DNA from 2 places in the Streptomyces sp. CA-243310 genome. Region 1 is predicted to be linked to the other one. Evidence: predicted binding sites of a transcription regulator. Region 1 holds the regulator's gene; the other holds the start of a gene.
What was found. The regulator HspR, encoded in region 1, represses chaperone genes until heat shock. The targets are predictions, from matches to a motif close to TTGAGNNNNNNNNNCTCAA.

Region 1 (14,462 bases):
GTCGGCTGCCACGCGCCGTCGCCACCGAGTTGGCGGGCCAGCGTGTGCGTGACCGCGCCCAGGATCATGCCGCAGAGCACGAACGCCACGGCGGCGCTGAGGACGATCGGGACGGCGTTGGCCAGGGTGGCCTTGATGACGTCCTCACGGGTGTCGTCGAGGCCGAAGACCGCGAGGAGTCCGTAGATGAAGGTCACGATCAGCGCCGGCCCCCATACGGGGTAGTCGCGCATCTGCAGGAACGTCGGTCCCGGCCGCATCACGATGCCGCGCAGCAGCTCCTTCCAGGGCAGCCGCGGACCGGCCGGGGCCGCCGCGCCCGCGTGGTAGGTCGCGCCCTGGTTGTACGGGTCCTCGCCGATGGAGAACGCCTGGGTGAAGCCCGGGTTGTTCGCGTACGAGGACTCGTGCGGAGGCTGCTGCTGCCCGTGGTGCGGCTGCTGCTGTTGTCCGTACGGGTCGAAGTACTCGGGCTCGCCGTGGTCCCCGTGCGCGCCCTGCTGCGGCCACTGCTGCTGCGGTGGCGGCCCGCCGGCAGGCGGGTAGGGCTGTCGGCCGTACGGTGCCTGCGGCGGTTGCTGCTGACCGTACGGCTGCTGCCGCGGGGCTTGCGGGCGTTGTTGCGGGGTGCGGTTGTTGTCCCGGCCGCGTCCGATCCTGAATCCAGCCACGTGATCGAAAGTACCTGCTCCGGCGGGTGATGGTGGTCGGGCGGCCGGAACAGGGGGCCTTTGCGGCTGACCTGTGACATCCCCTAGGGGAACCCCGGGGGGTTCTCCCCACCCCTGAGGTTGGTGGGGTTTACGTGGCTGAGGGGCAGTCTGCGGAGGTTCGTTACGTTCTCTACTGAATGCGGAGATATGGGACCCGTAGCTTCGTGAAGGTCGCCGTCACGCCTCACGCACCACGCCTCACGCACCACGCCTCACGAACGTGGAACGAGCACGGAAAGAGTCCCCCCATGCGCAGCACCCGCCCCACCAGCCGCCGTACCGCCTTCCGTACCACCGCCGTCCTCGCCGGCGCGACCGCCGTCCTGGCGCTCCCGGTGGGGGCCGCCTTCGCGGACTCGCCGGCGGCCCCGGAACCGCGGGTGCTGCCCGGTGTGGAGCAGTCGGCCGTGGACCGGCCGATCGCCCCTTCCACCGCGCCGTCCACGAAGCCGGCCCGCGGGTACGTCACCACCGCCAGGCTGGCGGACGGGTCGGTGGCCAGGATCTACGAGGTCGGCGTTGCCCACGTCGAGGCGGACGTCTTCGCCGGGTCCACGAAGCTGGGCACGCTGGCGGGCGGGGACGGACGGCCCGCGTACGGGCAGTACAACGGTCTGCACCTCACCCTCTACCCGAACGGCACCGTGAGCTCGTGGGTCGAGGACGCGCCGCAGCCGCAGCCGCAGCCGCAGCCGCAGCCCCAGTCCAAGTCCAAGTCCAAGCCGAGGCCCGCGGCCGTGCAGGAGAGCGCCGCGCGGATCGTCATGCCGGACGGGAACGTCGCGGAGGCGGTGTACGGCGCGCACGGCAAGCGCGTGGACCTGTCCACGCCGAACGGGCACCGACTGGGCACGATCGACCTGGAACACCCGAACGCGCTGAACGACGGCTGGATGTACAAGCTCGTTCGGGACGGCGGGGACGGCCGGCACGTGAAGTTCGTTGTCATCGACGGCAGGAGCGGCGGCAACAGCTGGGTGTACGACTTCGACAGCGGCAGGCTGATCGAGCGGTACACGGTCGCGACCGGCAAGTAGGCCGTCGCCGTCGTCGTCGAGAGTGTCGCCCTCCGGGCGGTGTGAGCGCCGGCGCCGACCGGAAACAGCGGAACGGCCGGTCCCCCGAGTGGGGGCCGGCCGTTCCTGTGGGTGTACCTACGCCTACTTGGCAGCCTCGGGCTTCGCCTCTTCCGCCGCGGACTCGGCGTCGCCCTTCTCGGCGGGCTTCGCGTCGGCCTTCGCATCGGCCTCCGTCTCGCCCTTCGCGTCGGCTTCGACCTCGGCCTCAGGCGCGGACGCCACCGGCGCCTCGGGCTTCGCCTCGGCCTCAGGCGCGGACGCCTCGGGCTCGGCCGCAGCCTTGGGCTCGGCCTTCGCCTCGGCCTTCGGCTCGGACGCCTCGGCCTGCTCGGGCTTCGCCTCGGCCTCAGGCGCAGACGCCTCGGCCTTCGGCTCGGACGCCTCGGCCTTGGCGTCGGCCTCAGGCGCGGACGCCTCGGGCTTCGCCTCGGCCTCCGCTTCCTCGGCGGCCTCGGCTTCCGCCTTCGCCTTGGCCTCCGCCTCCGCCTTCGCGGCTGCCTCGGCCTTCGCGGCGGCCTTCGCCTCCGCCTCGGCTTCGGCGGCGGCCGCGGCGGCCGCTTCCGCCTCTTCCGCGGCGAGCGCCTCCGCGGCGAGTTCCTCCGCCGTCGGGCCCGGTGCCTTCACCGATTCCAGCAGCAGCTGCGCGACGTCGACGACCTGGACGGATTCCTTCGCCTGGCCGTCGTTCTTCTTGCCGTTGACCGAGTCGGTCAGCATCACCAGGCAGAACGGGCACGCCGTCGACACGATGTCCGGGTTCAGGGACAGGGCCTCGTCGACACGCTCGTTGTTGATGCGCTTGCCGATCCGCTCCTCCATCCACATCCGCGCGCCACCGGCGCCACAGCAGAAGCCCCGCTCCTTGTGGCGGTGCATCTCCTGCTGCCGCAGCCCCGGAACGGCCGACATGATCTCGCGCGGCGGCGTGTAGACCTTGTTGTGCCGGCCCAGGTAGCAGGGGTCGTGGTAGGTGATGAGGCCGTCCACCGGCGTGACCGGCGTCAGCCGGCCCTCGTCGAGCAGGTGCTGGAGCAGCTGCGTGTGGTGGATGACCTCGTACTCGCCGCCCAGCTGCGGGTACTCGTTCGCGATGGTGTTGAAGCAGTGCGGGCAGGTGGAGACGATCCGCTTCGCCGACTTCGGCTTCCTGGTGGACTCGTCCTCGTCGTCCTCGCCGAAGGCCATGTTGAGCATGGCCACGTTCTCCTGGGCGAGCTGCTGGAACAGCGGCTCGTTGCCCAGGCGGCGCGGGGAGTCACCGGTGCACTTCTCGTCGCCGCCCATGATCGCGAACTTGACGCCCGCCATGTTCAGCAGCTCCGCGAAGGCCTTCGTGGTCTTCTTCGCGCGGTCCTCCAGGGCGCCGGCGCAGCCGACCCAGTAGAGGTAGTCGTACTCGGAGAGGTCCTCCGCGTCCTTGCCGATGATCGGGACCTCGAAGTCCACCTCCTTGGTCCACTCGACGCGCTGCTTCTTCGCGAGGCCCCAGGGGTTGCCCTTCTTCTCCAGGTTCTTGAGCATCGTGCCCGCCTCCGACGGGAACGCGCTCTCGATCATCACCTGGTAGCGCCGCATGTCGACGATGTGGTCGATGTGCTCGATGTCGACCGGGCACTGCTCGACGCACGCGCCGCACGTGGTGCAGGACCACAGCACGTCCGGGTCGATGACGCCGTTCTCCTCGGCGGTGCCGATCAGGGGGCGCTCGGCCTCCGCGAGGGCGGCCGCCGGAACGTCCTTGAGCTGCTCCGCCGTCGCCTTCTCGTTGCCCTCCATGTCCTTGCCGCCACCGGCGAGCAGGTACGGGGCCTTGGCGTGCGCGTGGTCGCGCAGCGACATGATCAGGAGCTTCGGGGACAGCGGCTTGCCGGTGTTCCAGGCGGGGCACTGCGACTGGCAGCGACCGCACTCGGTGCAGGTGGAGAAGTCGAGGATGCCCTTCCAGGAGAACTGCTCGACCTGGGAGACGCCGAAGACGTCGTCCTCGCCCGGGTCCTCGAAGTCGATCTCCTTGCCGCCGCTCGTCATCGGCTTCAGCTCGCCGAGCGCGACCGCGCCGTCGGCGTTGCGCTTGAACCAGATGTTCGGGAAGCCGAGGAAGCGGTGCCAGGCCACGCCCATGTTGGTGTTGAGCGAGACGACGATCATCCAGATCAGCGAGGTGCCGATCTTGATCATCGCGGTGAAGTAGATCAGCGTCTGGAGGGTGTCGACCGAGAGGCCCTTGAAGGCCAGCACCAGCGGGTACGACAGGAAGTACGCCGGCTCGTAGTGGTCGACGTGGTGGATCGCGCCCTCGAGGCCGCGCAGCGTCAGGATCGCGAGGCCGATGGTCAGGATGATGTACTCGACGAAGTACGCCTGCCAGGCCTTCGAGCCGGTGAAGCGCGACTTGCGACCGGCCCGCGAGGGAAGGTTGATCAGGCGGATGGCCATCAGCACGAGGATGCCGAGGATCGTCATCACGCCGATGAACTCGATGTACAGCTCGAACGGCAGGAAGCCGCCGATGATCGGCAGCGTCCAGTCGGCCTGGAAGAGCTGGCCGTAGGCCTGCGCCAGGGTCGGAGGCAGCGTCAGGAAGCCGATGGCGACGAACCAGTGGGCGAATCCGACGATGCCCCAGCGGTTCATGCGGCTGTGGCCGAGGAACTCCCTGACCAGGGTGATCGTTCGTGCTTTCGGGTTGTCCGTGCGGCTGCCCGCCGGCACGGGTTGGCCGAGTTTCACGAACCGGTAGATCTGCGCCACGGCTCGGGCGAGCAGCGCGACGCCGACCACGGTCAGGACCAGCGACACGATGATCGCGGCGAGTTGCATGGGAGGGCTCCTCGGGCGGGACTTACTAAGCGGTAACTTATTGAGTCAAGGCTTGAGGTTACCCAGTTCCCGCGCCGCAATGTAGGTGAGCGGGCGGTGATCTGTGTCGCTCAGGCATGCCTCTGTAGGCGGGCTGCCCGAGGCGTCTGCGCGAGGATCGCGAGATCCATCCCCAGCCAATGGCTCTCCACATAGTGCCGGTCCAACAGGGCCATCTCCTCCCAGGGGAGGTCGGAGCGCGCGCTCACTTGCCACAATCCGGTCATTCCGGGGCGTACGAAGAGCCGCTCGGGTCGATCGGTGCCCGCCTCGGGGCGCGGTCCGACCAGCGACATCTCACCCCGCAGCACGTTCAGCAACTGCGGCAGTGCGTCCAGACCGCACCGCTCCACCGCCGCACCCGGGCGGCCGGTGTCCCGCGTTCGCAGCCGCCAGGTCCGGAACTCCCGCCCGCCCCGCCCGAGCGCGGGTTCCCGTACGAGGATCCCGCGCCGGCCCGCGTACAGCAGTCCCGCGGCGGCGAGCAGCGGCAGGGCGGACACCGCGAGCAGGATCACCGCGCCGACGAGGTCGAGCACCCGCTTGGCCGACAGGTCGGGGCGGGGGAGGGCGGGCCTGCGGGGCTTCGGCGGGGCGTCCGGGTTCGGCTTCGTCAGGATGGGCAGGCGGGACGTCCGGGGTGGGCGCGGCGAGGGTGGTTGCGGGCGCATGGGGGCACGGTGCCCCACACGTTCGGCGGCCCCCGGATGCCGCGCGGGGTGGCGGCCGGAGGGTCGCCCGCTCGGCTGTGTGGCGGACGGGGCGGGTGTCGGCGGCGTGTCGCGGCCCTAGTGAGCGTAAGAGCGGGATAAAAGTTGAGCGCCCTCGACTCAGCTCTGTTGACGTCGGCGCGGACGATGGTGCATGGTTGAGTCTGTTCCACTCAAGTCAGCTGGAGGAATCGAAATGGCACGTGCGGTCGGCATCGACCTGGGCACCACTAACTCCGTCGTCAGCGTTCTGGAAGGCGGCGAGCCCACCGTCATCACCAACGCCGAGGGCGCCAGGACCACGCCGTCCGTCGTCGCCTTCGCCAAGAACGGCGAGGTCCTCGTCGGAGAGGTGGCCAAGCGCCAGGCGGTCACGAACGTGGACCGGACCATCCGTTCCGTCAAGCGCCACATGGGCACTGACTGGAAGATCAACCTGGATGGCAAGGACTTCAACCCGCAGCAGATGAGCGCCTTCATCCTGCAGAAGCTGAAGCGCGACGCCGAGGCGTACCTGGGTGAGAAGGTCACGGACGCGGTCATCACCGTCCCGGCCTACTTCAACGACTCCGAGCGTCAGGCGACGAAGGAAGCCGGCGAGATCGCGGGTCTGAACGTCCTGCGCATCGTCAACGAGCCGACGGCCGCCGCCCTGGCCTACGGTCTCGACAAGGACGACCAGACCATTCTCGTCTTCGACCTCGGTGGCGGCACCTTCGACGTGTCGCTCCTCGAGATCGGCGACGGCGTCGTCGAGGTCAAGGCCACCAACGGTGACAACCACCTCGGTGGCGACGACTGGGACCAGCGCGTCGTCGACTACCTGGTGAAGCAGTTCCAGAACGGCCACGGCGTCGACCTGGCCAAGGACAAGATGGCGCTCCAGCGTCTGCGCGAGGCCGCCGAGAAGGCGAAGATCGAGCTGTCCTCCTCCACGGAGACCACGATCAACCTGCCGTACATCACGGCGTCCGCCGAGGGCCCGCTGCACCTGGACGAGAAGCTCACGCGCTCGCAGTTCCAGCAGCTCACCGCGGACCTGCTGGACCGCTGCAAGACCCCGTTCCACAATGTCATCAAGGACGCGGGCATCAACCTGTCCGAGATCGACCACGTGGTCCTGGTCGGTGGCTCCACCCGCATGCCGGCCGTCGCCGAGCTCGTCAAGGAGCTCACCGGCGGTCAGGACGCCAACAAGGGCGTCAACCCGGACGAGGTCGTCGCCATCGGCGCGACCCTCCAGGCGGGCGTGCTCAAGGGTGAGGTCAAGGACGTCCTGCTCCTCGACGTGACCCCGCTGTCCCTCGGTATCGAAACCAAGGGCGGCATCATGACCAAGCTCATCGAGCGCAACACCACGATCCCGACCAAGCGGTCCGAGATCTTCACGACGGCCGAGGACAACCAGCCGTCCGTGCAGATCCAGGTCTACCAGGGCGAGCGCGAGATCGCGGCGTACAACAAGAAGCTCGGCATGTTCGAGCTGACCGGCCTGCCGCCGGCCCCGCGTGGCGTCCCGCAGATCGAGGTCTCCTTCGACATCGACGCGAACGGCATCATGCACGTCACGGCCAAGGACCTTGGCACGGGCAAGGAGCAGAAGATGACCGTCACCGGCGGCTCCTCGCTCGGCAAGGACGAGGTCGACCGCATGCGCCAGGAGGCGGAGCAGTACGCGGACGAGGACCTGCGTCGCAAGGAGGCGGCCGAGTCCCGCAACCAGGGCGAGCAGCTCGTCTACCAGACGGAGAAGTTCGTCAAGGACAACGAGGACAAGGTCCCGGCCGACGTCAAGGCCGAGGTCGAGGCCTCCGTCACCGAGCTGAAGGAAAAGCTCAAGGGCGAGGACGCCGCGGAGATCCGCACCGCGACCGAGAAGCTCGCCGCGGTCAGCCAGAAGCTCGGCCAGGCCATCTACGCCGACGCGCAGGCCGGCCAGGCCGGTGGCGCGCCGACCGGTGACGCCGACCAGGCCAAGGCCGACGACGACGTCGTCGACGCCGAGATCGTGGACGACGAGAAGCCGAAGGGTGGCGCTGCCTGATGTCGGAGGAGACCCCGGGTTTCGACGAGAAGCCTGAAGTCCCCACCGGCGCCGACGCGGACGACGCCGCCGCCGAGCCGAAGGCCGCCGACTCCTCCCCGGAGGAGAAGGCGGCCCCGGCCGGGGACTCGGACACTCAGGCCGTCGGCCGGGAAACGGCCGTCCTGGCGCAGTTGGACCAGGCCCGCACCGCGCTCGGTGAGCGCACCGCGGACCTCCAGCGGCTCCAGGCCGAGTACCAGAACTACCGCCGTCGGGTGGAGCGGGACCGGATCGCCGTCAAGGAGATCGCGGTCGCGTCCCTCCTGACGGAACTCCTCCCGACCCTGGACGACATCGGCCGGGCACGGGAGCATGGCGAACTGGTCGGCGGCTTTAAGTCGGTGGCCGAGTCGCTGGAGACCGCCGCCGCCAAGATGGGGCTGCAGCAGTTCGGCAAGGAGGGCGAGCCCTTCGACCCGACGATCCACGAGGCCCTGATGCACTCGTACGCGCCGGATGTCACCGAGGACACCTGCGTGGCGATCCTGCAGCCGGGTTACCGGATCGGCGAGCGCACGATCCGCCCCGCGCGGGTCGCGGTGGCCGAGCCCCAGCCCGGGGCGGCCCCGGCCGCCAAGTCCGAGTCCGCGGACGGCGACACGCCGTCTGACAAGGACGCGGATGCCCCCGACAAGGGCTGACGTCCACCATGTAGCCGCACGAGAGGAGGGCCACCGGGGATGAGCACGAAGGACTTCGTCGAGAAGGACTACTACAAGGTCCTCGGTGTCCCGAAGGACGCGACCGAGGCCGAGATCAAGAAGGCGTACCGGAAGCTCGCCCGCGAGTTCCACCCGGACGCCAACAAGGGCGACGCCTCGGCCGAGGAGCGCTTCAAGGAGATCTCCGAGGCGAACGACATCCTCGGTGACGCCAAGAAGCGCAAGGAGTACGACGAGGCCCGCGCCCTGTTCGGCAACGGGGGCTTCCGCCCCGGTCCGGGCGGGGGCGGCGGTTCGTTCAACTTCGACCTCGGCGACCTCTTCGGCGGCCAGCCGCAGGGCGGTGGCGGCGCGGCCGGCGGCTTCGGCGGCGGACTGGGCGACGTCTTCGGCGGCCTGTTCAACCGCGGTGGCGCCGCCGGCCCGGGTACGGGACCCCGTACCCAGCCGCGCCGCGGCCAGGACATCGAGTCCGAGGTCACGCTGTCGTTCACGGAGGCCGTGGACGGCGCGACGGTCCCGCTCCGGATGTCCTCGCAGTCGCCCTGCAAGGCCTGCTCCGGCACCGGCGACAAGAACGGCACCCCCCGGGTGTGCCCGACCTGCGTCGGCACCGGCCAGGTCTCGCGCGGCAGCGGTGGCGGTTTCTCCCTGACCGACCCCTGCGCCGACTGCAAGGGGCGCGGTCTGATCGCCGAGACCCCCTGTGACATCTGCAAGGGCAGCGGACGGGCCCGCAGTTCCCGGACCATGCAGGTCCGGATCCCGGCGGGCGTCTCCGACGGCCAGCGGATCCGACTGCGCGGCAAGGGGGCCCCGGGCGAGCGCGGCGGCCCGGGCGGCGACCTGTACGTCGTCGTCCACGTCGACGGGCACCCGGTGTTCGGCCGGCGGGACGACAACCTCACGGTGACGGTCCCGGTGACGTTCGCCGAGGCCGCCCTGGGCGCCGACATCAAGGTCCCGACGCTGGGCGGCCCCCCGGTGACCCTGAAGCTTCCCCCGGGTACCCCGAACGGGCGTACGATGCGGGCCCGCGGCAAGGGTGCGGTCCGCAAGGACGGCACCCGCGGCGACCTGCTCGTAACGGTGGAGGTCGAGGTGCCCTCGGAGCTGTCCGACAAGGCCCGTGAAGCCCTGGAGATGTTCCGCGACGCGACGGAGTCGCAGGACCCGCGCGCCGCGTTGTTCGAGTCCGCGAAGGGAGCATGACATGGACGGCCGCCGCAGACAGTCCCGGTTGGGCGGGGCTTATCAGCTCACTGATGAGACCCCGGTCTATGTGATTTCGGTGGCCGCCCAGCTCTCGGGACTGCATCCGCAGACCCTGCGTCAGTACGACCGTCTCGGTCTGGTCTCCCCGGACCGGACGGCCGGCCGCGGACGTCGATATTCGGCCAGGGACATCGAGTTGCTCCGCACGGTGCAGGCGCTGTCCCAGGACGAGGGCATCAACCTGGCCGGCATCAAGCGGATCATCGAACTGGAGAACCAGGTCGCCGCCCTCCAACAGCGCGTGGCCGAACTGGCGACGGCCGTGGACGGCGCTGCCGCCGCGCTCCAGGCCCGCGAGGCCCAGGTGCACGCCTCGTACCGCCGCGACCTGGTCCCGTACCAGCCGCCGCAGCCGGGCAGCGCCCTGGTCGTCTGGCGCCCCAAGCGCCCGATGGACTGACACCGCCGCCCGACACCGCCGTTCGACGCGAAGGCCCCGCCCGGATCACCCGGGACGGGGCCTTCCGCGTCGCTACAGGTGGTTGGCGTGGCCGCCGTGGTCGGCCTCGTCGTCCGGGAGGTGCGGGGCCGAGCTGTGCAGGATGCCGGACTGGGCGATCAGGAAGCCGAGCTGTGCCCGGCTGCCGCTGCCCAGGGCCGTGGCCAGCCGGGCGATGTGCGCTCGGCAGGTTCGTACGTTCATTCCCAGCCGGCGGGCGATGGCCTCGTCCACGTGCCCCTCGACCAGGAGCTGCGCGATGGACCGCTGCACGCCCGTGATGCCGTCGTGCATGTGGGTGTAGGTGACCTCCTCGCTCAGGGGCACGGCACGCCGCCAGAGCTGCTCGAACACCTTGATGAGGTAGTCGACGAGCCCCGGGTGCCGCAGCTCCAGCGCCACCCTCCGGTCGTCGCTGACCGGGATGAACGCCACCGTGCGGTCGAAGACGATGAGCCGCTCGATGAGCTCCTCCAGGGTGCGGATCTCCACCTTCCCCGCGGAGATCCGGTCCACGTACGCCAGCGTGCCCTGGCTGTGCCGCGCGGTGTGTTGGTACAGCGTCCTGATGCTGATGCCCCGGTCGATCAGCGGGGCGTCCCGCTCCAGGGCCTGTGTGAGGGCCAGGGAGGGCCGCGCACCGCCCGGTTGGATGGTCAGCATCTCCGTGTGGCATTCGGCCGTCGCCAGGTCCAACGCGGCGTTGATCCGCTCGAAACCCTCCAGGACCGTGATGGCGTGGGTGTTCGCCGGGTTCTGCGCACTGATGGTCAGAAACGGCTCGAAAGCATCGGTGAGATCTACAGCCGTACGCCGTCTGTCCTGGATCTCGCGTTCAATCGGATGCAGCCGTTGCGCCAGTGCGACGGACGGGGGAACCGGGCGGAGCTGGTTCGCGTCATCCGGGTCAGGCTGCACCAGGGAGAATTCAAGCAGGCAGGGGGCCTGCTGAACCTCGCTCCGGGCGATCCGGCCGGCGCTGAGCGCAGCCGTGTACAGCCGCGTTCCCTCAGGGCACAGGGACGTGACGGAGTGGGGATGAGTCGGGTTTGTCGCACTTTTGGGCAAATCTCCACCCCCCAGGGTCCTGAACATGCAAGAACATGATGCATCGTCCCTGTGGCATTGACGTGCCTGAATGAGCCATCGTCTGTGTGGCGGGGGAGAGGATTCCATCAAGTGAGGACGAAGCCGACCATGTATAAGAGAATGCTTCGCTCGGCGCTTGCCGTTGGTTTCTCCGCTGTTGCGGTCTTTGGGGTAGTCGGTGCCGTCGAAAGTGACGCGGGGGGCACCGCTCTGACCGGCGACAGTGGCTGGACCGGCGCGCCGGTGGGCAAGTCGGACAGCGGATGGACCGTGCTGCCGGCCGGTGACTCCGGCTGGACCCATGGTCCGTCCGGCAAGGCGGACACGGGCCGGACCGTGCTGCCGGCGGGTGACTCCGGCTGGACCAACGGTCCGTCCGGCAAGGCGAACACCGGCTGGACCGTGGTGCCGGCCGTCGACTCGGGCTGGACCAACGGTCCGTCCGGCAAGGCGGACAGCGGCTGGACCAGGATCCAGGCGGGTGACTCCGGGTGGACCAACGCGCCCTCGCGTCTGTCGGACAGCGGCTGGACCAGCGCGCCCTCCGGCGCGTCGGACTCCGGCTGGACCGTTCTGCCTGCGATGGCCGTCTGATGACCCCCGACGACCGAGACTTCCGACGCGAGATGGCTTCGGCGTACCGGTCCGGGTGGCAGTTCATCGACCTTGCCACCGCGATCCCCCACGCCGGTGACTCGTTGATGGTCACCCTGTTCGGCCAGCCGATCGTCGTCGCGCGCGAGGAGGACGAAGACGTCCGCGCCTACCGCTGTCTGCGCCGCCCCCGGGGCGCACCGCAGCCCGTCCGCTGCGAAGTGCGGTACGGCATGGTTTTCGTCAATCTCGACCAGCGGGACCACCAACTCTTCGAACCCGACATCACCGCCGCCACCCCCCGAAGTGCCTGAAGCGATTCCCCCGTCGTTGCAGATCGCTCAGGCACTACCCCCACACAACGGCGCCATCGTGGACCTGACCACGATGGCGCCGTTGTGCTGTCCGCGTCCAGTGGTTGAACCGGACAAACACATCGACCGGTTTCGCGTCCGTCCCCACGTCAGCCCCCGCGGCCACGCCTGCGCCCGGGTCGCCCGCGCCGGGGTCGGTCCCCGGGTCAGCCGCGCCCCATCGCGCGGTCCAGGGTGATCTCCATGACCACCCGGTCCGGGTTCGGCGAGGGCGTCCGCCCGTAGCGCTCCGCGTAGCGCGCCACCGCCTCCGCCACCGAGGCCTCGTCCGTGCGGATCACCGCGTGGCCCTCCAGCGTGGCCCAGCGCCGGCCCTCCATCTGGCAGACCGCGACCCGCGCCGTCCCGTCCGGGGCCGCCAGGATGTTGCGGATCTTCTTGCTGTGCCGGTTGCTGATCACCCGCGCCAGCCCCGCCTCGGGGTCGTACGTCACGCCGACCGGCACCACGTGCGGGCTGCCGTCGGGGCGCGGGGTGGTCAGGGTGCAGACGTGCCGCTCCCGCCAGAAGGCGAGGTACTCCGGCGTCGGGTTGAGTACGTCTTGGGGTGTCTTCGTACCAGGCATGGCCCGAAGAGTACGAGATGCCGCACCACACACTGCCTTGAGTGGAATAGACTCAACTTTGTGCACGCTATACGTGTCATACCCCTGTATCTCGACGGAGAGGAGAAGCCGCAGTGGACGCCGAGCTGACCAACAAGAGCCGGGACGCGCTGAACGCCGCCACCCGCAGGGCCGTCAAGGACGGCCACCCGGACCTGACCCCCGCGCACCTGCTGCTGGCCCTGCTCGCCGGCGAGGACAACGAGAACGTCACCGACCTGCTCGCCGCGACCGACGCCGACCAGGTGGAGGTCCGCGCCGGCGCGGAACGCCTGCTCGCCGCCCTGCCCAGCGTGACGGGTTCCACCGTCGCGCCCCCGCAGCCCACCCGCGAGCTGCTCGCCGTACTCGCCGACGCCGACGAGACGGCCGGGAAGCTCGGAGACGACTACCTTTCCACCGAACACCTGCTCATCGCCCTCGCCGCCAAGGGCGGCGCGGCCGGCGAGCTCCTTTCCACCCAGGGCGCGACGGCGAAGAAGCTGCTGGCCGCATTCGAGGAAGCACGAGGAGGACGCCGGGTGACCAGCCCCGACCCCGAGGGTCAGTACAAGGCCCTGGAGAAGTTCGGCACCGATTTCACCGCGGCGGCCCGTGAGGGCAAGCTCGACCCGGTCATCGGCCGTGACCAGGAGATCCGGCGGGTCGTCCAGGTCCTGTCGCGCCGTACGAAGAACAACCCGGTCCTCATCGGCGAGCCCGGCGTCGGCAAGACGGCCGTCGTCGAGGGCCTGGCCCAGCGCATCGTCAAGGGCGACGTCCCCGAATCGCTGAAGAACAAGCGGCTGGTCTCCCTCGACCTCGGTGCGATGGTCGCGGGCGCCAAGTACCGCGGCGAGTTCGAGGAGCGACTGAAGACCGTCCTCGCGGAGATCAAGTCCAGCGACGGCCAGATCATCACCTTCATCGACGAGCTGCACACCGTCGTCGGCGCGGGCGCCGGCGGGGACTCCGCCATGGACGCGGGCAACATGCTCAAGCCCATGCTGGCCCGCGGCGAGCTGCGCATGGTCGGCGCGACCACCCTCGACGAGTACCGCGAGCGGATCGAGAAGGACCCGGCGCTGGAGCGCCGCTTCCAGCAGGTGCTGGTGGCGGAGCCGACCGTCGAGGACACCATCGCGATCCTGCGCGGGCTCAAGGGCCGCTACGAGGCCCACCACAAGGTGGTCATCAACGACAGCGCCCTGGTCGCCGCGGCCACCCTCTCCGACCGGTACATCACCTCCCGCTTCCTGCCCGACAAGGCCATCGACCTCGTCGACGAGGCCGCGTCCCGGCTCCGCATGGAGATCGACTCCTCCCCGCTGGAGATCGACGAACTCCAGCGCTCCGTGGACCGGCTGCGCATGGAGGAACTCGCGCTGAAGAACGAGTCCGACCCGGCCTCCCTCGAACGGCTGGAGAAGATCCGCAAGGACCTCGCCGACAAGGAGGAGGACCTGCGCGGCCTCACCGCCCGCTGGGAGAAGGAGAAGCAGTCCCTCAACCGCGTCGGCGAGCTGAAGGAACGCCTGGACGACCTGCGCGGGCAGGCCGAGCGCGCCCAGCGCGACGGTGACTTCGACACCGCCTCCCAGCTGCTCTACGGGGAGATCCCGACGCTGGAGCGCGAGCTGGCGGAGGCCACCGAGGAGGAGGAAGAGGCCACCAAGGCCGGGACCTCCAAGGACAGCATGGTCAAGGACGAGGTCGGCCCCGACGACATCGCGGACGTGGTGGGCGCCTGGACGGGCATCCCCGCCGGCCGGCTCCTGGAGGGCGAGACCGACAAGCTCCTGCGGATGGAGGAGGAGCTGGGCCGTCGTCTGATCGGCCAGTCCGAGGCCGTGCGGGCCGTCTCCGACGCGGTACGCCGCACCCGCGCAGGCATCGCCGACCCGGACCGCCCGACCGGCTCGTTCCTCTTCCTCGGCCCGACCGGCGTCGGCAAGACGGAGCTGGCCAAGGCCCTCGCGGACTTCCTCTTCGACGACG
Region 2 (14,462 bases), 1.4 Mb from region 1:
GGCTGGCCCGGGAGCAGTACCAGGGGTCGCGCGCCGGCGTCCCCCCGTACGTCCGCATGCTGCTCCTCGGGGACTTCCAGAACGCGGCCGACCAACGCCGGCTCGCCGCGCGCGAGGGGGCCCGGACGGCGGGTGTACTGGCCCGGCTGGAGCGGGGCGAACAGCGGGCCGGGGCGCTGGCCGGCGCGGCCCGCAAGGCCCTCGACGCCCAGCGGGCGCTGACCGCCGAACAGAAGAAGCAGCGGGACGAGGTGACGGGCCGGCTCAAGGAGGTCGAGCGGCTGTTGGCCTCGCTGAGCGCGGAACAACTGGCGCAGCTCGACGGCCGCGAGGCCGCGGACACCGCCGAGGCGCAACGGGAGCTGGTGGATTCGGGCCGGCTCGGTACCCCGGGGGCCGTGAGCGCCCGTACGCCGACGGCCGCCGGCGGGGAGGCCCTCACGTACGCGGCCGCGCAGATCGGGAAGCCGTACGTCTGGGGCGCGGAGGGGCCGGGGTCCTTCGACTGCTCCGGGCTGACCTCCCGGGCCTGGGAGCACGCCGGGCGGGCGATCCCCCGGACCAGCCAGGACCAGTGGGCCCGGCTGCCCCGGGTCCCCCTGGACCGGCTCCGGCCGGGGGACCTGGTGGTGTACTTCCCCACCGCCACGCACGTGGCCCTGTACATCGGTGACGGCAAGGTGATCCAGGCACCCCGACCGGGAGCCACCGTCAAGGTGTCGCCGATCGCCGCGAATCCGGTCCTCGGGGCCGTCCGGCCGGACGCGGCAGGGGCGCCCCTCGCCTCGTACACCCCGCCGCGACTGCCCGGGTCGGCCGCGGCGGGGGATGACACCGGCTATTCGGCGGAGGAGGCTCCCGCGGCCACGGTGGCCGTGACCTCGGCCAGGTAGTCGGCCGCGTCCTCGGGGTCGTAGAAGTACGCGTCGAAGTCGGCCGGGTTGTCGAAGCCGTTGGCGAATCGATCCGCCACCGGCTGGAGCTGCCCGGCCGCACCGATCAGGTTCAGCACGTGCTCCGGCGGGACCCCCAGCATGGCGTTGGTCCACTGGGTGACCGGCTTGCCTGTCGTGAACCAGAACTTGTCGAACGTGGCCTTCATCCACGCCTCGTCGAACGGCTTGTCGCCGTGCATGAGGATCGACGAGAGGTACGAGGCCGCGCACTTGGCCGCCGAGTTGGAGCCCTGCCCGGTGATCGGGTCGTTCGCCACGACCACGTCCGCCACGCCCAGCACCAGCCCGCCGCCGGGCAGCCGGCCGATCGGGTTGCGGACCACCGGCGCGTACCGGCCGGCGAGGGTCGCGCCCGCGTCGGTCAGCTCCACCTTCGTGGCCCGCGCGTGCTCCCACGGCGTGAACTTCTCCATCAGCTCAAGGGCCAGCGCCAGGTGCGCGGAGGGGTCCGTCGTGCCCTTGAACGCGTCGATCGGGCCGCCCGGGACGCCTTCCCAGAACAGGATGTCCGCGCGGCCCGACGTGGTGAGGGTCGGCATGACGAACAGCTCGCCGACGCCCGGCACCAGGTTGCAGCGCACGGCCTCCGTCTCCGGGTGCTCGGGGCGGGGCCCCAGGCCGTGCACGTAGCTGACCGCGAGCGCGCGCTGCGGGGCGTCGTACGGGGAACGCGCCGCGTCCCGCCCGAACATCGACACCAGCTCGCCCTTGCCGGCGGCGACCAGGACCAGGTCGTAGGCGCGGGAGAAGTAGTCCAGGTCGGCGACGGACGCCCCGTGCACGACCAACTGCCCGCCGCGCTGCACGAAGGTGTCCAGCCAGCCGGCCATCTTCACGCGCTGGTCGACGGACTGCGCGTCCCCCTTGAGCCGGCCGAGCCAGTCGACGGCCCGGCCGCCGTCCGGGGCGGCGACCGAGACGCCCAGCCCCTTGATCCTGGGCGCCTGCCGCGACCAGAAGTCGAGCTGGAGGTCCCGCTCGTGCTGGAGCGCCGTGTCGAACATGCACTGCGTGGACATGACCCGTCCGGTGCGGATCTCGTCCGCCGTCCGGTTGGACATCAGGGTGACCTCGTACTCCTTGGACTGGAGTCCGAGGGCGAGCTGAAGACCGGACTGACCGGCTCCCACGACGAGTATCTTGCGCATCACGTTCTCGATTCGGGTCTGTCAGGCCGCCTGACCTGGTGGATCTATTCGGGAGTGGCGTCGAGGGCGTGACCCACGAGGGCCAGCAGCGATTCGACGACGGTCGCCCGCCGCCGGGCGTCCATGATCACCACGGGGACGTGGGGCGGGACGGTGAGCGCCTCGCGCACGTCCTCCTCCGCGTAGGAGGCGGAGCCCTCGAAGTGGTTGACGGCGACGGCGTACGGCAGGCCACAGCTCTCGAAGTAGTCGAGGGCCGGGAAGGCGTCGCGCAGCCGGCGGGTGTCGGCCAGCACCAGGCCGCCGATGGCCCCGCGCACCAGGTCGTCCCACATGAACCAGAACCGTTCCTGGCCCGGGGTGCCGTACACGTACAGGACGAGGTCGTCGGCGAGCGTGACGCGGCCGAAGTCCATCGCGACGGTGGTGGTGCTCTTGTCCGGGGTCCCGGACAGGTCGTCGGTGGGCTCACTGGCCTGCGTCATCACCGCCTCGGTGCGCAGCGGGGTGATCTCGGAGAGGGAGGACACGAACGTGGTCTTGCCGACGCCGAATCCACCCGCGACCAGCACCTTGACGGCCACGGGCGCGCGCGAGCGGTCGTACTGCCAGGACTGGGCGGGCTCGTCGTCAGGGGGGACGTCGATGTGACGGTCAGAGACGGCGAAGACCACTGAGCACCCTTTCGAGCAGTGCGCGTTCGGGACGGCCGGTGCCGTGTCCCGTGCCGTAGACGCGTATCCGGCCCTGGTCGGCGAGGTCGCTGACCAGGACCCGGACCACACCGAGCGGCAGTTTCAGGAGCGCCGCTATCTCGGCGATCGTCCGCATGCGGCGACACACCTCGACTATGGTGGGCATCTCGGGCATCCGGTCGGGCGTGACGACGGGACCGCTGTCGAGGGCGGCGACGAAGGTCTCCACCAGCAGGACCTGCGTGAACCGGGTCCGGCCGCCCGTCAGCGAGTACGGGCGGACGCGGGCGGGGCGGCGGTCGGCGCCGCGTATCGGCAGCCGGTCGGAAGCCGGACTCCTCACGGGGTGCTCTCCATCGACTGGCGCAGCTCGCTGCGGACTTCGGGGGTCAGTACGTGGCCGGCGCGGCCGACGAACAGGGCCATGTGGTAGGCCACGACGCTCATGTCGCAGTCGGGCGTGGCGTGCACGCCGAGCAGTGAGCCGTCGCTGATGACCATGACGAAGACGGAACCGTGCTCCATCGCCACCATGGTCTGTTTCACGGAGCCGCCGTCCATGAGGGAGGCGGCGCCCGTGGTCAGGCTGCCGAGCCCGGACACGATGGTGGCGAGGTCGGCCGAGGCCCCTCGGGGGCCCTTGGGCCGGTCCTGCGGGGACTGCGCCGGCGGCTCGGAGGAGAGCAGCAGGAGCCCGTCCGAGGAGACGACGGCGACGGAGTTGACGCCGGGGACCTCCTTGACCAGGTCGGTCAGCAGCCACTGCAGGTTGCGGGCCTGGGTGCTCAGTCCGTACGTACTGGGCGCGGTCATGTGCGTGCCTCCTGTGCGGTGTCCCCCTGGTCGGTCTGTCGCCGGTCCTGCCCGCGGTCCTGTGCGAGCTCGGCCTCGACGACACGTCTGCCGTCCTGGGTCCCCTGGTAGAACCCGCCGAGCCTGCGGCGCAGTTCGTCGGCGTCCACCCGGCGCGGTTCGGGCCGCGCGTCGGCGGGGCGACCTCCGGTGGCCACGTTGCGCGGGGTCCGCTTGGGGAGTCCCTTGTCGGTCAGGACGTCTTCAGGGTGGCCGGCCTGGCGCGGGACCCAGTGGTCCTCGGCGTCGGCCCGCCGGTGCGGATCGGGCGCCGCGGCGGCGGACCGCACGGGCAGTCCCGGTGCCGCGTCGGGCCGTGTCCGGCGGGGCAGGCCCTGGGCGGGGTCCGCGTCGCCCGGTGCCGCGGCCTCGGGGTCGGGGTCGGGCACCGTGAAGGCCTGCTCGGCCGGGGCCGTCCGGGCGTCCGGGGTCACGAAGGCCTCTGCGTCGGCCTCCGACACCACCCGGGCGAGGAGTTCCTCGTCGGCGGAGAGCACGGGCTGCGGATCCGGGACGGCTGCCGGGGCGTCGCTCGCGTGGCCGGCCTCGTTCGCGGCGTCGTCCGTACTCTCGCCCGCGGCCTCGTCCGTGGCGTCGCCCGGGTCGCTCGGCCCGTCCGGGGCGGCGCTCGCGGCCGGCGCGGCCGGCTCTTCGGCGGACGCCGGTTCCTGCGGCGCCCACGCGGGGACGGTGCCCGCCCGGTCGGCGGTCGCAAGCGGCTCGGAGTCCGCACGGGCCTCGAACTCGGCTTGGACCTCGGCCTCGAACGCGGCGTCGAACGCGGCCTCGGTCTCGGCGAGCGGTTCGGCCTCCGGGTCCGAGAGCGGTCCCGGAACGGGGTCCGTCCCCTTGCCGGACCCGGCGTCCACGGCCGCGTCTACTGCCGCGTCCGCCGTCACGTCCGTGTCCACGACCGGGTCGCCGAACGCGGCGGCCAGGTCGGCGGCGATCCCCGGATCCCCGGCCGGTTCGGCCGCCGGTTCGTGCGCGGGCTCGGCCGCGGCCTCCACGACCGGGTCCGCCGCCGGAGGCGTCCGCTGGGACATCAGGGTGTTCTCGTTCGCCTCGGCGACGGCCCCGGGCAGGCGCAGCCCGGACGCGCCGGGCGTGGCCAGGGAGTGCAGCGGCGAGGCGGGCGGCGTGGTCGGCAGCAGCGTCGCCGGGACGACCACGAGGGCCTCGGTCCCGCCGTGCCGGGGCGCCCGCAGTTCGGCGGTGACGCCGTGCCGGGCGGCGAGCCGGCCGGCCACGTACAGCCCGAGGCCCAGGCCGTGCTCGGCCTCGGGTTCCTCGTCGTACGCCTCGGGGGTGGCCAGTCGGGCGTTGAGGGACGCCATCCGGTCCTCGGTGACGCCGATGCCCTCGTCCAGTACGGACAGCACCACTTCGCCGGTGTCCAGCAGCCGGCCGGACACCTTCACCTTGACGTCCGGCGGCGAGAAGGTCGTCGCGTTCTCCAGCAGTTCCGCGAGCACGTGCGAGATGTCGTCGGCGGCGTGCCCGGCGACCTGCGTGTACGAGGGCATCGCCGCGAGGTCGACGCGCTCGTACCGCTCGATCTCGCTGACGGCGGCCCGCATGACGTCGACCAGCGGCACCGGCAGGGCCTGTCCGTGGCCGTGTTCCTGGCCGGCGAGGACCAGCAGGTTCTCGTTGTGACGGCGCATCACCGTCGCGAGGTGGTCGAGCTTGAACAGGGTCGCGAGCCGGTCCGGGTCCTGCTCCTCGGACTCCAGCTCCTCGATGACCGCCAGTTGGCGCTCCACGAGACCCAGGGTGCGCAGGGACAGGGACACCGACGTCGTCGACATGACGCGGCGGTGCTCTTCGAGCCCGGCCCGCAGCTGCCTGAGTTCGGCGTCCAGGGCCTCGCGGCCGGAGGTCAGTGCCTCGTTGCGGCCGATGAGGCGGCGCCGGTCGGCGTCGAGTCCGGCGATCCGGGTGTGCAGGGAGACCGTCTGGTCCCGTACCGCGTTCAGGTGGCGGACGACCTCGGCGAACTCGTCGTTGCGGCCGGTGAAGCGCACCGGCTCGACGGAGCCCTCCGGGGTGGCCAATCGCTGGGCGCCCCGGCGGAGCACCGAGAGCGGCCGGGTCAGGGAGCGGGCGACGGCCGTCGAGAAGCCGACCACGAACAGGAACAACACGCCCACGAAGGCGATCAGCAGTTCGAGACGGGTCACGTCGTCGTCGCGCAGGGTCGCGAGGGCGGTGGCCCGTCGGCTCGCCAGCGTGGATTCGACCGACTGCATCCGGTCGACGCGGGCGGTGAGCGCGGCGCCCACGGCGGCGCGGTCGACCTTGCGGTCGGTCGAGTTCAGGGTCGGTCGGTCGGTGAGCCGCTTGAGGTACTCGTCGGCGGTCTTGACCTCGGGTCCGGTGACGGTGGCGGCGAGCGTCTCCCGTACGTCCGGTCGCGCGGTCCGCGAGAAGTCGTCGAGGGCGGCCTGTTCCCGGACCCGGGAGCGCTGGGCGGCGACGGTGAGTTCGTCGACGGGCGCCAGGCTCACGGCCTGCTCGGAGCGCGGGACGGCCAGGGCCGCGAGCAACAGGCCGCGGGTGGCGCCGGCCTGTTCCACGGCCTGTCCGAGGGGGGCCAGCGGCCGGGTGGTGACCAGCGCGGCCTCCGCGCGGGGCGGGGTCAGTTCGACGAGCCGGTCGCCCGGTGCCATGAGGTCCGCGATGACGCCGGCGTAGGCCTGGTGCGCGTCGAGGGCGCCGCCCTTGCCGTCGAGCGCCTCGCTGCGGACGGCCCCGATCCGGCCGAGGGCGACGGACAGGTCCTCGTCGGCCTCCGCACGGACCTCTTCGAGCTGCCGGTCCGTGCGCGCGGTGCGCTCCTGGACGGCGCTCTTGCCGGAGGCGGGGCGTCCCTTGGCGACGTACTCGATGACGGCGTCGCGTTCGTCGCCGATCAGGTGCGCCAGGGTGAGGGCCGCCCGGGTCTGCTCGGCGAGCGTGACCAGCCTTTGGGAGTCGTTCAGTTCTCTCGTCGCGGAGACGACGGCGGGCGCGCCGGCAACCAGGACCGTGAGGCCGGCGACGGCCACACCGATCACCAGCCTGCGGCGCACGCGGACGCGACGTCCTGCGATGGCGGGGCCGTCGGCGCTGGCGGTGCCGTTCTTCCGAGACCGCTTCTTCTGCACCGGTGCTCGCAATCCTGTACGTGTGCTCGTGCTCGTCTACTCGTGTGGCCGAGGTAACGGCCGGTCAACAAGTAAACGCTCCCTGCCCCCTCGTACCGCCTCAGACCATTGCAGTGTGTTGGGAAGAGAGCCGTACATCGCCCACCCGGCCACTCGAAGGAGTGAACATCAAGGAACAGTTGGCGACCAACTCGGGCGGCGTCCGTCAGGGTCCGACCGTGGACGGGTGGTTGAAAGATGGCTGCGCGCTTTGGCAAGATGCGCGCCCGCACCGCCGGGCCGGCCCGGTACCGCCCGCCACACGCCCCACCCGCCGGTACGGACCTTCCTCGGGCCGGGGTTCGGCGCGCGACCGCCCGGAGCGGCCCGCCGACACCCCCACAGGCAGAATGTCCGTATGCGCATCGACCTGGCGACGGCTCCCGGGAACCCGGAACGCCCCAATGAGGACTGGCTGTCGGCCGCGATGCCCACGTCGGGCGGCGGCGTCGTGGTGGCCCTCGACGGGGTGACCCCACCGCGCGGGGACGACGGGTGCGTGCACGGTGTGCCCTGGTTCGTGGCCCGCCTCGGCGGGCGATTGACCGAACTGTCCGGATCGCGGAAGGACATGCCGCTGGACCGGATCCTGGCGGCGTCCATCGAGAGCACCGCCGAGGCCCACCGGGGCACCTGTGACCTTTCTCACGCACGAACGCCACAGGCGACGGTGGTCGTGGCCCGCTGGGACGGGGCGACCGTGGAACACCTCGTGCTGTCGGACTCCGTCCTGCTGCTCCACACCCGGGGCGGTGGGGTCCGCGCCGTTCTCGACGACCGACTGGACCGGGTGCCGCGCGAGGCGCTGCGCTCGGTGGCCGCCGCGGACGCGCTGCGCAACGTCGAGGGCGGGTTCTTCACGGCCGCGGCCGATCCTGAGGTGGCGGGCCGCGCGGTCACCGGGCGGACCCCGCGCTCCGAGGTGCGGGCCCTGGCCGCCCTCACGGACGGCGCGAGCCGTTGGACGGACACCTTCGGGGAGGGCGACTGGGCGGCCTGCCTGGGAGTGCTCCGCAAGGAGGGCGCGCAGGCGCTGATCGCCCGCGTGCGCGCCCTGGAGCGCGACCCCGCCCGCCCGTCGGGCCGCCACAAACGCCACGACGACGCGTCCGCGGTGTACGCGGAGCTGTGAACGGGGGCCGTGAACGGGGGCCGTGGCACGGGAGCCGTGGCGCGGGACCTGTGACGGGCGCCGGCGACGGCGACGGCGACGGGAACGCGGGTCCGGCTATTCCGAGTCCGCGCCCTGGTTCAACTGGTTGAGCAGTCGAGCGAGTTCCGCGACCTCCCCCCGATCCCAGTCGGCGAGCTTGCGCATGTACTGCTCGCGCCGTGCCCCCCGCACCCGCAGGAACCGCGCCCGCCCCTCCTCCGTGAGCCCGACCAGGAAGGCCCGGCCGTCGGCCGGGTCCGGTTCGCGGGCCACCAGCCCGAGCACCTCCAGGGCCCGCAGCTGACGGCTCATCGTGGCCTTGCCCACCCCGAAGTACGCGGCCAGTTCCGTGGCCCGCTGGCGCCCCGCCGCCTCCAGCCGCACCAGCAGTCCGTACGCGGCCGGCTCCAGCTCCGGGTGAAGTGCGCGGGCCATCTCGCCGGAGGAGGCCCGGGCCCGCCGGAGGAAGACGGACAGCTCCCGCTCCAGGGCAAGGAACTCCTGGTCTTCACTCCCGTGCACGTCCGGCTCCTGTCGATGGTGGTCCCGTCGCGGTGTGTGTCCGCCCGGTCAGTATTTCGCAGCGGGTACGCCGACGGCCCGGGGCCCCGCCGAAGCGGGGCGCCGGGCCGTCCGTGTGCCGGATCAGGCGGCCACCGCGGCCGGGACCTCCGCTCCGGCCAGGGCCAGCTCCAGCACCTGGCGGACATCCGTCACCGGGTGTACCTCCAGCCCCTCCAGCACCTCGGCCGGGACGTCGTCCAGGTCGGCCTCGTTGCGCTTGGGGATGATCACGGTGGTCAGGCCCGCCCGGTGCGCGGCGAGCAGCTTCTGCTTGACCCCGCCGATGGGCAGCACCCGCCCGGTCAGCGAGACCTCGCCGGTCATGGCGACGTCGGTGCGGACCTGGCGGCCCGACAGCAGCGAGGCCAGCGCGGTCGTCATGGTGATGCCCGCGCTCGGTCCGTCCTTGGGGACCGCGCCGGCCGGGAAGTGGATGTGCACGCCCCGGTCCTTCAGGTCGGCGACCGGCAGTTCCAGTTCCGCGCCGTGCGAGCGCAGGAAGCTCAGCGCGATCTGCGCGGACTCCTTCATCACGTCGCCCAGCTGGCCGGTCAGGGTCAGCCCGGCGGCGCCGGTCTCCGGGTCGGCCAGGGAGGCCTCTACGTACAGGACGTCGCCGCCGGCCCCGGTCACGGCGAGGCCGGTGGCCACGCCGGGCACGGCGGTGCGCCGCTCGGCGGGGTCCTGCGCGGACTCCGGGACGTGGTGCGGTCGCCCGATGAGCGCCCGCAGGTCGCCGGCGCCGATGTGGAACGGCAGCTTCCGTTCTTCCAGCTCGTGCTGCGAGGCCACCTTGCGCAGCAGCCGCGCGAGGGAGCGCTCCAGGGTCCGTACGCCCGCCTCTCGGGTGTACTCGCCGGCGAGCCTGCGCAGGGCGTCCTCCTCCAGGACCACCTCGTCGGCGCCGAGACCGGCGCGCTCCAGCTGGCGGGGCAGCAGGTGGTCGCGGGCGATGACGACCTTCTCGTCCTCGGTGTAGCCGTCGAGACGGACCAGCTCCATGCGGTCGGCGAGGGCTTCCGGGATGGCCTCCAGGACGTTGGCGGTGGCCAGGAAGACCACGTCGCTGAGGTCCAGTTCGACCTCCAGGTAGTGGTCCCGGAACGTGTGGTTCTGGGCGGGGTCGAGGACCTCCAGCAGGGCGGCGGCCGGGTCGCCCCGGAAGTCGGAGCCGACCTTGTCGATCTCGTCCAGGAGGACGACCGGGTTCATCGAGCCGGCCTCCTTGATCGCCCGCACGATCCGGCCGGGCAGCGCGCCGACGTAGGTCCGCCGGTGGCCGCGGATCTCGGCCTCGTCCCGTACGCCGCCGAGGGCGACGCGCACGAACTTGCGGCCCATCGCGTGGGCCACGCTCTCGCCGAGGCTGGTCTTTCCCACCCCGGGCGGGCCCACGAGGGCCAGCACGGCCCCGCCGCGCCGCCCGCCGATGACGCCCATGCCGCGCTCGGAGCGCCGCTTGCGGACCGCCAGGTACTCGGTGATGCGGTCCTTCACGTCACTCAGTCCGGCGTGCTCGGCGTCGAGCACGGCCCGGGCGCCGCGGATGTCGTACTCGTCCTCGGTGCGCTCGTTCCAGGGCAGTTCCAGCACGGTGTCGAGCCAGGTGCGGATCCAGGAGCCCTCGGGCGACTGGTCGCTGGAACGCTCCAGCTTCTCGACTTCCTTGAGGGCGGCCTCCCGTACCTTCTCCGGCAGGTCGGCGGCCTCGACGCGGACGCGGTAGTCGTCGGACTCCTCGCCGTCCTTCTCGCCGTTCAGTTCGCGCAGTTCCTTGCGCACCGCCTCCAACTGCCGCCTCAGCAGGAACTCGCGCTGCTGCTTGTCGACGCCGTCCTGGACGTCCTTGGCGATGGACTCGGCGACGTCCTGCTCGGCCAGGTGGTCGCTCAGCGCCTTGACCGCGAGCCGGAGCCGGGCGACGGGGTCGGCCGTCTCCAGCAGTTCCACCTTCTGGGCCAGGGTCAGGAAGGGCGAGTAGCCGGAGTTGTCGGCGAGCGCCGACACCCCCTCGATCTGCTGCACCCGGTCCACGACCTGCCAGGCGCCGCGCTTCTTGAGCCAGCTGGTGGCGAGGGCCTTGTACTCCTTGACGAGCTCGGTGACGGCGCCGGGCAGCGGCTCGGGCACCGACTCCTCGACGGTCTCGCCCTCGACCCAGAGCGCGGCCCCGGGCCCGGTGGTCCCGGCGCCGATGCGGACGCGTCCGCGCCCCCGGATGAGCGCGCCCGGGTCCCCGTCGGAGAGCCGTCCCACCTGCTCGACCGTTCCGAGCACACCGGTGCCCGCGTACTGTCCGTCGATCCGCGGCACGAGCAGCACCCGGGGCTTCCCGCTGCCCGCGGCGGCCTGGGCGGCCTCCACGGCCGCCCGCACGTCGGCGTCGGACAGGTCCAGCGGGACGACCATCCCGGGCAGCACGACCTCGTCGTCGAGCGGCAGTACGGGCAGGGTGAGCGATACGGACGTCGAAGCCATGATCTTCCCTCCGGCAGTGAAGTTGAGCTATGCCGACTCAATGCCGATGAGCCCCCCGATGTTCCCCCACCACCGTTCGCCGGGGGCGAACACCCCTGCGAGGCCTGTGCCGGAGAGCCGTGTGGGGTTGTCCCCAGTGCTCCATCGGGGGCTTGATCAGGCGATCGGCCCCCGCCCGGTTCCCCGCCGATCCCCGCCCCCTCAGGCCGCCGAGACGCTGACGTCGCCCGAGGTGGTCCTCACCGCGAGGCGGGCGTCGGCCGACGGGTCGGTGGGCAGGGCGACGCGGCGGTCGCCCGAGGTGGTGGAGACGTCGACCCGGTAGGGCGCCGACGGCACCGTCAGGGTGACGTTGCCCGAGCCGGTCTCGGCGGCCACCGAGTTCGGGGACGTGGCGAAGGTCAGGCGGGCGTCGCCGGACGCGGAGCGGATGTCGGCTCCCGGGCCGGCCAGGGCCGAGCCGGTGATGTCGCCGGAGGACGTACGGGCCTTCAGCGCGCCCGCGATGCGGTCCACCTTCACGTCGCCCGAGGAGGTCTCGACGTCGGCCGCCGCCACCCCGGTCACCGTGACGCGCCCGCTGCTGCTTTCGAGCTTGACCGTCGCGGAGGCCGGCACCTCCAGGCGGTAGTCGACGTAGCAACTGCCGGTGCAGCCGGTGTCGAAGGTGAGCAGGCCCCCGGAGACGTGCTGCTCCGGCCGGGGCGCCGTGTCGCCCCGGTAGTGGACGGTGCGGTGGACGGTGACGCCCGGGCCGCTCCCCGGCGTCACCTCGATGGAGCCGTGCCGGGCGCCCGTGATCTCGACCGCGGTGACGGCCTCGGGGACGGTGGCGTCGGCGCTCGCGGTCTTCATGGTGTGCGCGGTCAGTGAGCACCCCGTGAGGAGGAGCGTGCCGACGACGGCGCAGGCCGCGGCTGCGGTGCGGGCGGGTCGGGAGGCCCGGGCGAGTGCACGGGGGCGGGCGGCGGGCGCGGTGTGGGAAGGCATGACGCCAGTCTGTCGAGGCGTCGGCCGCGGGGCGATGGGGCCGGTACCCGGGGTCCGGGTGGGGTTAACCCCCGTTCGTCACCGGCCGGTTGGACGGCATTCCCCACTCGCTCCAGGAGCCGTCGTACACCGCGAGGTCCCGGTACCCGGCGAGTTCGGCGCCGAGCGCGAGCACGCAGGCGGTCACCCCCGACCCGCAGCTGAGGTACAGGCGTTCCCGGTCGCCCGCCAACTCCGCGAAGGTCTCGTGGAGTTCCGCGGCGGGACGCATCAGGCCGTCCGGCCCCTTGAGGTCGCCGAAGGGCAGGTTCAGGGCGCCCGGCATGTGTCCGCCGCGCAGCCCGGGGCGGGGTTCGGGGGCGGTGCCCGCGAATCGTTCCCGGGTGCGGGCGTCCAGGACGGCCGCCGCCGGGTCGGCCAGGACGTCGGTGACGGCGGCGGCGTCCACCAGCAGTCCGGCGCGGGGCCGGGCGGTGAAGGTGCCGCGGGGGCCGTCGTACCCGGGGCGGGTGTGTTCCACGGGCAGGCCGTCGGCTTCCCACGCGGGCAGTCCGCCGTCCAGGACGGCGGCCCGGTCGAAGCCCATGGCGCGCAGCATCCACCAGGCACGGGCGCTCGAATGGAGGCCCGCGGCGTCGTACACGACGACCGTGGCCCGGTCGTCGAGGCCGAGGTCCCGCATCGCGCGTTCGAAGTCGGCGGGGGCGGGCATCGTGTGCGGGAGCCCCGTCGTGTGGTCGGACAGGGCGCCGTCGAGGTCGAAGGGTCGGGCGCCCGGGATCCGTCGGTCGAGGCCGCGGTGGGGGGCGACGGAGGCGTCGAGGACGACCAGGTCGGGCTCGCCGAGCCGGGCGGCCGCCCAGGCGGTCCCGACGAGGGGGCCCGGGGGGTTCTCGGACACGGTCATGCGGCGCCTCCGGCAGCGTGGTCCACGGGCTCGGCGGTCCGACCCGCCTCCCATCCAACCACCCTCCCCGGCGGGCCACTCGGGCCGTCGCACGCACCGGCCGGCCGCGAGCCGCACCCCGGTCACGGTCACGGCCTCAGCCCCGGCCTCAGTCCCGGTCGCAGCCGCCGGCCGGGCCCCGGGCCGCGTAGACCACGATCCGCGCGCCCCGCACCCGCGTCTGCGAGCACTGCACGTACCCGGCGGCCAGCGCCTCCCGCTTCGCGACCTCCGCCGGGTACGGGTCCAGGGGTTGCCCCTCCGGGTCCAGCAGGGCCACCACCCGGGGAGCGCCCGCCAACCGCGTCCGGATCTCGTCCGGGTCGGCCTCCGTGCCCCACAGGCTCCGCGAGGCGGTCGGGGAGCGGTCCAGGGCGAGGTCGCGCAGGGGGGCGTACACGGCGGGCGAGGACAGCAGCCACTCGCGGCGCCGGGACGGCATGAACAGCACGGCGTCCCCGGGCCGGGCCCGTTCCCGGACGGCGGCCGCCACCGCGAGCACGTCGTCCTTGCGGCTCTCCGGGGTCCGCAGCCACACCGACCACCAGCCGAACGGCACGAGCAGCGCGGCCGTCAGCACCCAGGGCCGGAGCCCGCGCGCGGTCGCGAGCCGGGTTCCGGCGAGCAGGGCGAGCCCGGTCAGCGCGTAGAGGACGTACCGGTCGACGTACCAGGGGTGCGCGAGCGAGACGAGCAGCAGCAGCCCGGGCGGCAGCAGCGCGAGCGGCACGGCGACGCGGACGAGTTCGCGGGGCACCGACGTCCCCCGGGCGAGCAGTGCCACCGCGAGCACGAGCACCCCGTACGCCGCCCAGTCCCGCAGGCTCGGCCGACCGAGCCAGCCCAACTGCCGCTCGGCCTGCGCCGCGCTCACCCGGGCCAGCGGCAGCAGCGCGACCACGACGACGACGGCGCTCCACCGCCAACCGCGCGAGCGCCGGGCGACGCAGCCGTGCGCGAGCAGGGCCAGTACGGCGAACTCGTGAAGCCAGCAGCCGAGCAGCAGCACCGTCGTGTACGCCGCCCACCGCTCACACAGCATCAGGTGGCCGGCCCACACCACGGCGCAGGCGACGAACGCGTACGAGCGTCCCTCCTGCGCGTACATCTGCACGGGCGGCAGGACGGCGTAGACGGTCCCGGCGTACAGCGCGGCCCGCTCCCCCGCCAACCGGTGGGCCATCGCGGCCACCCCGGCGGCGGCCAGGGCGGTGGCGGCGACGGACGGCAGGCGCAGCGCCCACAGGCCGCCGTCCCACAGGGCGAACACACCGTGCATGAGCAGGTAGTGGAGCCCGTGGACGGCGTCGACCTGCCCGAGGAGCGCCCACAGGTCGCCCAGGGGGCGGTGCGCCACCTGCACGGTGACGGACTCGTCGCGCCACATGCTGCCGCCGGCCGGACCACGTTCCAGGGACCAGAGCCCCAGGGCGACGGCGACGAGCGGGGGCACCCACCGCCAGAGGGCCGTGCGGGCGGTGTCGCGGCTGAT

Region 2: a site for HspR is predicted at 11,057-11,075, ahead of lon (endopeptidase La). Genes of this name have one in related genera too.

What each region holds. Positions count from the first base shown of each region.
Region 1 covers NZ_JBNJMF010000001.1:105,591-120,052, reverse strand. The annotation lists gene ACQEVM_RS00610 (Yip1 family protein) at 1-671, opposite strand, end outside; gene ACQEVM_RS00605 (hypothetical protein) at 962-1,750, shown strand; partial or broken gene ACQEVM_RS00600 (heterodisulfide reductase-related iron-sulfur binding cluster) at 2,390-4,612, opposite strand; gene ACQEVM_RS00595 (sugar transferase) at 4,723-5,322, opposite strand; gene dnaK (molecular chaperone DnaK) at 5,558-7,405, shown strand; gene grpE (nucleotide exchange factor GrpE) at 7,405-8,088, shown strand; gene dnaJ (molecular chaperone DnaJ) at 8,128-9,321, shown strand; gene ACQEVM_RS00575 (heat shock protein transcriptional repressor HspR) at 9,323-9,784, shown strand; gene ACQEVM_RS00570 (helix-turn-helix transcriptional regulator) at 9,857-10,918, opposite strand; gene ACQEVM_RS00565 (hypothetical protein) at 11,156-11,506, shown strand; gene ACQEVM_RS00560 ((2Fe-2S)-binding protein) at 11,506-11,820, shown strand; gene ACQEVM_RS00555 (pyridoxamine 5'-phosphate oxidase family protein) at 12,027-12,446, opposite strand; gene clpB (ATP-dependent chaperone ClpB) at 12,560-14,462, shown strand, end outside.
Region 2 covers NZ_JBNJMF010000001.1:1,462,145-1,476,606, reverse strand. The annotation lists gene ACQEVM_RS07015 (NlpC/P60 family protein) at 1-893, shown strand, start outside; gene ACQEVM_RS07010 (styrene monooxygenase/indole monooxygenase family protein) at 839-2,104, opposite strand; gene ACQEVM_RS07005 (GTP-binding protein) at 2,149-2,778, opposite strand; gene ACQEVM_RS07000 (DUF742 domain-containing protein) at 2,759-3,142, opposite strand; gene ACQEVM_RS06995 (roadblock/LC7 domain-containing protein) at 3,139-3,612, opposite strand; gene ACQEVM_RS06990 (nitrate- and nitrite sensing domain-containing protein) at 3,609-6,800, opposite strand; gene ACQEVM_RS06985 (hypothetical protein) at 7,198-7,971, shown strand; gene ACQEVM_RS06980 (MarR family winged helix-turn-helix transcriptional regulator) at 8,068-8,514, opposite strand; gene lon (endopeptidase La) at 8,638-11,034, opposite strand; gene ACQEVM_RS06970 (DUF4097 family beta strand repeat-containing protein) at 11,236-12,024, opposite strand; gene ACQEVM_RS06965 (sulfurtransferase) at 12,089-12,931, opposite strand; gene ACQEVM_RS06960 (glycosyltransferase family 39 protein) at 13,080-14,462, opposite strand, start outside.